2 regions of the Micromonospora sp. L32 genome follow, and region 2 is predicted to be linked to the other one. Evidence: riboswitches for the same ligand, from Rfam matches in the RefSeq annotation. Region 2 holds a riboswitch; the other holds the start of a gene.
What was found. A riboswitch is a leader RNA that binds a small molecule or an ion and turns the genes downstream of it on or off. The one in region 2 is predicted to bind cobalamin.
Positions count from the first base shown of each region.

Region 1: linked by a shared signal. The riboswitch ahead of cobN (cobaltochelatase subunit CobN) and the one ahead of bluB (5,6-dimethylbenzimidazole synthase) in region 2 are both predicted to bind cobalamin.

Region 1 covers NZ_JBQHDD010000005.1:75,661-79,058, reverse strand. Annotated here, with positions in the region: gene ACTMTB_RS15230 (hypothetical protein) at 81-416, shown strand; gene ACTMTB_RS15225 (MBL fold metallo-hydrolase) at 421-1,050, opposite strand; cobalamin riboswitch at 1,480-1,609, shown strand; gene cobN (cobaltochelatase subunit CobN) at 1,944-3,398, shown strand, end outside.
Region 2 covers NZ_JBQHDD010000002.1:443,549-446,946, forward strand. Annotated here, with positions in the region: gene ACTMTB_RS06650 (ribonucleotide-diphosphate reductase subunit beta) at 1-141, shown strand, start outside; gene ACTMTB_RS06655 (DNA glycosylase AlkZ-like family protein) at 161-1,225, shown strand; gene bluB (5,6-dimethylbenzimidazole synthase) at 1,277-1,903, opposite strand; cobalamin riboswitch at 1,940-2,137, opposite strand; gene ACTMTB_RS06665 (crotonase/enoyl-CoA hydratase family protein) at 2,210-2,971, shown strand; gene ACTMTB_RS06670 (dihydrolipoyl dehydrogenase family protein) at 2,964-3,398, opposite strand, start outside.

The DNA of each region.
Region 1 (3,398 bases), on a different contig from region 2:
AGCTCACGCTCACCGGCCTCGCAGCCGACTGTCAGGTGACGGTGCTCCACTGGAGGGACGCCGAGGAGAGGAGCGGGCAGATGGGCTGGTTCAGCCGGCGGTCGCGGGCCGCCGTCCCCACCCCGACGAAGCTCGACCGGGAGGCCACCCGCGAGGACCTGGCCGCGCTGGAGGAGTTCGTGACCAGCCGGCAGGGCGTGGAGTTCTACCTGGAGCCGGAGACCACCGCCACGGACACCACGGTGGTGGCGATCGCCCACGACGGCGAGTGGATCCGCCGCCGGACCGGCTCGCCGCAGGTGGCGGCGAAGCTGGCCGGCCGGCACGCCGTGCCGCTCTACGAGGCGACGAAGACCGGGTACCCGGAGCGGATGCGGGTCTGGAACCGGGCCCACCCGGAACGCCGGATGCGCTGACCGCTCACCCCTCGACGGCGGCGCGGGCCTCGTCGAGGGTCATCGGGTCGGCGTGGCTGGAGACGTACCAGTGGTAGCGGTCGTCGAGCAGCCGGCGCACCAGCGCCAGGTCGGGGCCGTCCCCCTCCTGGCGCAGGTGCGCCGGCGGCGGGTAGAAGCAGTCACCGAGCAGCATCACCGCCGAGTCGGGCACCAGCACCACGGTCGAGTCGGGGGCGTGCCGGCCGCCGACGTGGCGCAGCCGTACGCCGGTGGGCAGCTCCAGTTCGTCGGTGAAGGTGCGGGTGGGCGGCAGCACCGCGAAGTCGTCCCAGGAGTCCATGGCCAGGGCCCGGGCCCGGAAGCTGGGGCCGAGTCGCGGCTCGGCGCGGACCTGCTCGCGCAGGTAGCGGTGACTCCACGGGCGGGCCGCCTCGGCGCGCAGCGGAGCCTCCCCGGCGACGTGGCCGACGATCTCCACGCCCGGCCAGGCGCAGGCGCCCCACACGTGGTCCCAGTGGTGGTGGGTGTAGACCAGCCAGTGCGGCTCGGGCAGCCCCGCCGCCGTCAGCGCGGCGCGGATCTCCCGGGCGTGGCCCGGGCTGTGCCCGGCGTCGACCAGCACGCCGCCGCGCTCGTCGGTGATCAGCGCCACGCTCGGTTGGATGGTGCCCGGGTCGGGATCGCCCGGGTAGAGCCAGACCCGGCCGGCGAGGTGGTGGAACGTGGGCTCGGCGATGGCTGGGGTCCTTTCCCGATCGACCGGCGATTCTTCGGCCGGCGGGACCGATCGTAGGCGTTCGGCCCCCGGCCGATGGCCCCGCCGTCGACGCTGACCGGCGGATACCCGCCCGCACCGTCCCCTTTGCTCTGCTGCCGCCGCGGCAACAGCGAAGCGCTCCCAGTGGTGCCTCCGAGGCAGCAGAGCAAAGGGGGCGCGACATCGAGGTCGGACATTGTCCGAAGTGCGGGGACGGTCGCTGATGATCGTCGGGCTTCGATGGGCCGGCCTGCCCGGCGCGAGCCGGGGCGGCGTTGACCCGGCGCCGAGGGGTGTGGCAGCATTCGCGGCCTGACGGCAGTGAAGGAAGCCGGTGCGATTCCGGCGCGGTCCCGCCACTGTCACCGGGGAGCGATCCCCCCTCGCGCGTCACGGCCGTGTTCCTGCGGTTGGAAGGCCGGGGGAGAGCGTTGATCCGGAAGCCAGGATACTTCGGCCGTCGGAGCGACCCCAGGGCGTGGACACCCGAGGAGGACCCCGATGACGCGCAGCGTCTCCACCGCCGACGAGCTCCGTCGTACCCGTTCCGGGCGCGCTGACGCGCCCCTGCCCGGCCGCGCCGTCGCGCCGGCCGACCGTCCGGACACCCCGTCCGGCGCCCGCGCCCCGCGTTCCGCCGTTCACCGCTGACCGCCGCACCGTGCCGCCCACCGGTTCACCGCCGGTGATCCGCCCGGCGGCCCGTCGTACCCGCTGAACCGCGCCCGTCCCCTCGCCTCGCCCGACCGGCCCCGCGCCGGTCCGGGCGTCACTCTCCGGAGCCGTCCGTGCGCATCCTGCTGCTCTCCACCGCCGACACCGACCTGCTCGCCGCCCGCGCCAGCGGCGCCGACTACCGGCTGGCCAACCCCGCCCGGGTCGCCGCCGACGCCGTGCCGGCGCTGCTCGACGGCGTCGACCTCGCCGTCGTACGCCTGCTCGGCGGCCGGCAGGCGTGGCCGGACGGGCTGGCCGCCGTGCTCGCCTCGGGCGTGCCCACGGTGGTGCTCGGCGGCGAGGCGGTGCCCGACGCGGAGCTGATGGCCGCCTCCACGGTGGCCTCCGGAGTGGCCACCCAGGCGCTGTCCTACCTGGTCGAGGGGGGTCCGGAGAACCTGGCCGAGCTGGCCCGGTTCCTCTCCGACACGGTGCTGCTGACCGGCGAGGGCTTCGACCCGCCCGCGCCCACCCCCGCGTACGGGGTGCACGGCGACCGGGCCGCCGCGGTGTCGACGGCGACCCGCCCCACCGTCGGGATCGTCTTCTACCGGGCGCACGCCCTCGCCGGGAACACCGGCTTCGTCGACGTCCTCGCCGACGCGGTCGAGGCGGCCGGCGGCGACCCGCTGCCGATCTTCTGCGGCTCGCTGCGCGGGCTCACCCCCGGCGACGGGCCGCTGCCCCTCTTCGCCCGCTGCGACGCCCTGGTCGTCACCGTGCTCGCCGCCGGCGGTGCCGTCGCGGCGGACGCCTCCGGCGGGGGCGACGAGGATGCCTGGGACGTCGGCGCGCTCGCCGCCCTCGACGTGCCGATCGTGCAGGCGCTCTGCCTCACCAGCACCCGCGAGCAGTGGGCCGGCAGCGACGCCGGACTTTCCCCGTTGGACGCCGCGATGCAGGTGGCCATCCCCGAGTTCGACGGGCGGATCGTCACCGTGCCGTTCTCGTTCAAGCGCGTCGACGCCGACGGGCTCTCGGTCTACGCCGCCGATGCGGAGCGGGCCGCCCGGGTGGCCGGCATCGCCGTCCGCCAGGCCCGGCTGCGGCACGTGCCCAACGCCGACAAGCGCCTCGCCGTCGTGCTCAGCTCGTACCCGACCAAGCACTCCCGGGTCGGCAACGCGGTCGGCCTGGACACCCCCGCCTCGGCGGTACGGCTGCTCGCCGCCCTCGCCGACGCCGGTTACGACCTCGGCGACGAGCCGGTCCCCACCGACGGGGACGCGCTGATCCACGCGCTGATCGCCGCCGGCGGGCACGACGTCGAATGGCTCACCCCCGAGCAGCTCGCCGCCGCCGAGGCGCGGGTACCCGGGCAGACCTACCGGCGCTGGTTCGCCCGGGTGCCGGCGCCGCTGCGGGACCGGATGCGCACCCACTGGGGCGAGCCGCCCGGCGAGCTGTACGCCGACGGCGGCAACCTGGTCCTGGCCGGGCTGCGCTTCGGCAACGTGGTGCTGATGATCCAGCCGCCGCGTGGCTTCGGCGAGAACCCGATCGCCATCTACCACGACCCCGACCTG
Region 2 (3,398 bases):
CCGCCCGCGTACGGGTCGACGAACCCGTTCCCGTTCATGGAGTTGCAGGACGTGCAGGAGCTGACCAACTTCTTCGAGCGGCGGGTGTCCGCGTACCAGGTGGCCGTCGGCGGTGAGGTCAGCCTGGACGACGACTTCTGAGGCCGCATAGCCTCGGCCCATGCCTGTCCACCGGCTCGACCGGGTCGACGCCCGGCGGATCGCGGTGCGCGCCCAACTGCTGGACGCGCACCGCCCGCTGGACCTGCTGACCGTGGTCAACAGGTTGACGTTCCTGCAACTGGATCCGACGGCCGCCGTGGCGCCCAGCGCCGACCTCGTCGCGTGGACGCGGCTGGGCGCCGGGTACCGGCCGGACCACCTGCGACAGGCGGTGGAGCGGGACCGCACCATGTTCGAGCACCAGGCCATGGTGCGGCCGACGGCGGACCTCGGGCTGCACCTCGCCGAGATGGCGGCGTGGCCGCCGGAGGGCTCGCGCAAGCACGCCTGGCTGGCGGCGAACGCCACGTTCCACCGGTTCGTGCTCGACCTGCTGCGCGACTCCGGCCCGCTGCTCTCCCGGGACGTGCCGGACCGCAGCGTGGTGCCGTGGCCGTCGACCGGCTGGACGAACAACCGCAACGTCACCCAACTGCTGGAGATCCTCGCCGCCCGGGGCGAGATCGCCGTCTCCGACCGGGTCGGTCGGCAACGCCGGTGGGATCTGGCCGAGCGGGTCTACCCGGCCGGCACGGCGGCCGTCCCGGCGGACGAGGCCCGGCGGACGCGCGACGAGCGGCGGTTGCGCTCGCTGGGCATCGCCCGGGCGTCGGTCGTCGGGGAGGCCGGTGAGCCGGCGCAGGTCGAGGGCACCGCCGGCGGGTGGCGGGTCGACCCGGCGGCCGTCGGTCAGCCGTTCGCCGGCCGTACCGCGCTGCTGTCGCCGTTCGACCGGCTGGTCCACGACCGGAAGCGGACCCGGGAGCTCTTCGACTTCGAGTACGTCCTGGAGATGTACCTGCCGAAGGCGAAGCGCCGCTGGGGCTACTTCGCACTGCCCGTGCTGCACCACGACCGGCTCGTCGGCAAGGTGGACGCCACGGCCGACCACAAGGCCGGCACCCTGCGGGTGCACGCCATCCACCAGGACGTCCCGTTCGACCCCGCCGTCACCGCGGCGGTGGACGCCGAGCTGGCGGCGCTGGCGGCCTGGCTCGGCCTGCCCACGGTCAGCGTGGCGTGAAGAGTTGTCGTCGCTGGGACGACCACAACTCTTCACACAGTTCGCGACGGGTCAGCGACTGCCTGTCCACCGGTCGGTGTGCAGGGCCTCGGCCAGCGGGCGCTTCTGCCGCCAGCCGTGCCGGGCCAGGTCGGGCACCTGTTCCAGGTGCGTCACCGGCCCGACGCAGAGCCAGGCCACCGGCCGGATGCCGGTGGGAATGCCCAGCAGGTCGGCCAGGAACGGCTCCCGGTAGAAGGAGACCCAGCCGACGCCGAGGCCCTCGGCGGTGGCGGCCAGCCAGAGGTTCTGGATGGCCAGGCAGACCGAGTAGAGGCCGGCGTCGGCGATGGCGTGCCGGCCCAGCACGGCCGGGCCGCCCCGCGACGGGTCGTAGGTCACCACGATCGACAGGCTCGACTCCAACACACCGTCGATCTTGATGCGGGCGAACCGTGCTGCCGCCTCGTCGGAGAGGGTGGCCGCGAAGGTGTCCCGTTCCGTCCGGACGTGCTCGTGGAAGCGGCGGCGCAGCCCGGCGTCCCGGACCAGGACGAAGTCCCACGGCTGTGAGTAGCCGACGCTGGGCGCGGCGTGCGCGGCGTCAAGGACGCGGTGCAGGGTGTCGTCCGGCACCGGCGCCCCGGTGAACTGGGCCCGGACGTCCCGGCGACGGTGGATGGCGGTGTAGAGGTCCACGGCAGGCTCCCGCTGCGCAAGGCCCACCCCGGACGGGTGGGCGGTCGACGCGAGGCCGGTCTTCGGACTCCTGGATCGACGCCTGGCCGCCCGCCTTCCCAGCCGTACGGCCAGTGGCTGCGCTCTCGCGCGTGGACGGTGGCTCCCCGGTCACCGCGGCGGGCCCGTGCCGGATTTGCACCGGCTTCCCGATTCTCCCCGCGCACGCGGGGCACCTCGCATGATCGTTGCCGTCGCGATACTAGTGGCCCATCGGGCGCCGGCACGCCCTGGCGTGCCGGCGCCGCCGGGCGGCATGCTGTGCCGATGGCCGTACACGTCACGCACGACGGACCGGTGACCACGGTGATCCTCGACCGGGCGGCGTCGCGCAACGCCGTCGACGGTCCCACCGCGCGGGCGCTCGCCGACGCGTTCCGCGCCTTCGAGGCCGACCCGGAGGCGCGGGTCGCGGTGCTCTGGGGCGCCGGCGGCACGTTCTGCTCCGGCGCCGACCTCAAGGTGATCGGTACGCCCAGCGGCAACCGGGTCGAGCCGGACGGCGACGGCCCGATGGGTCCGACCCGGATGTCGCTGTCCAAGCCGGTCGTCGCCGCGATCTCCGGGTACGCCGTGGCCGGCGGCCTGGAGCTGGCGCTCTGGTGCGACCTGCGGGTCGCCGAGTCCGACGCGGTGCTCGGGGTGTTCTGCCGGCGCTGGGGCGTACCGCTGATCGACGGCGGGACGGTCCGGCTGCCGAGGTTGATCGGGGAGAGCCGGGCGATGGACCTGATCCTCACCGGTCGCCCGGTGCCCGCCGAGGAGGCGTACGCGATGGGGTTGGTCAACCGGTTGGTCGCGCCGGGTGAGGCGCGGGCGGAGGCCGAGCGGTTGGCCGCCGAGATCGCCCGCCACCCGCAGACCTGCCTGCGCAACGACCGCGCGTCGGTGCTCGCCACCGCCGGCCTGACCGAGCCGGAGGCGCTCGCCACCGAGCTGGCGTACGGCATGCGGTCGCTGGACACGGACGCGGCAGCCGGCGCGGCCCGGTTCGCCGCCGGCGCCGGCCGCCACGGCGCCGTCAGCTGAGGTCGCGCAGGGCGTCCTCGATCGCCCGGTGGAACGTCGGGTACGCGTAGATCATGTGTCGGAGGTGGCTCAACGGCACCGCCGCGTGCACCGCCACCACCAGCGCCGACAGCACCTCGCCGCCGGCCGGGCCGACGGAGGTCGCGCCGACCAGCACGCCCTGGTCGGCGTCGGCGACGAGCTTGATGAAGCCGTCGTTGCCGGCCTTGTGGATCCAACCCCGGGCGGACGACGACAGCTGGGCGATGCCGACCTGCACGTTGATGCCGCGCTGGCGGGCCTGGTGCTCGGTGAGGCCGACCGCACCGACCTCCGGATCGGTGAAGGTGACCCGGGGCAGCGCCCGATAGTCGGCGCGGGGCAGGGTACCGGCGGCACCGCTCGGGCCGGTCGCGGTCATCGCGCCGCCGACCGCGCTGGCCGCGCC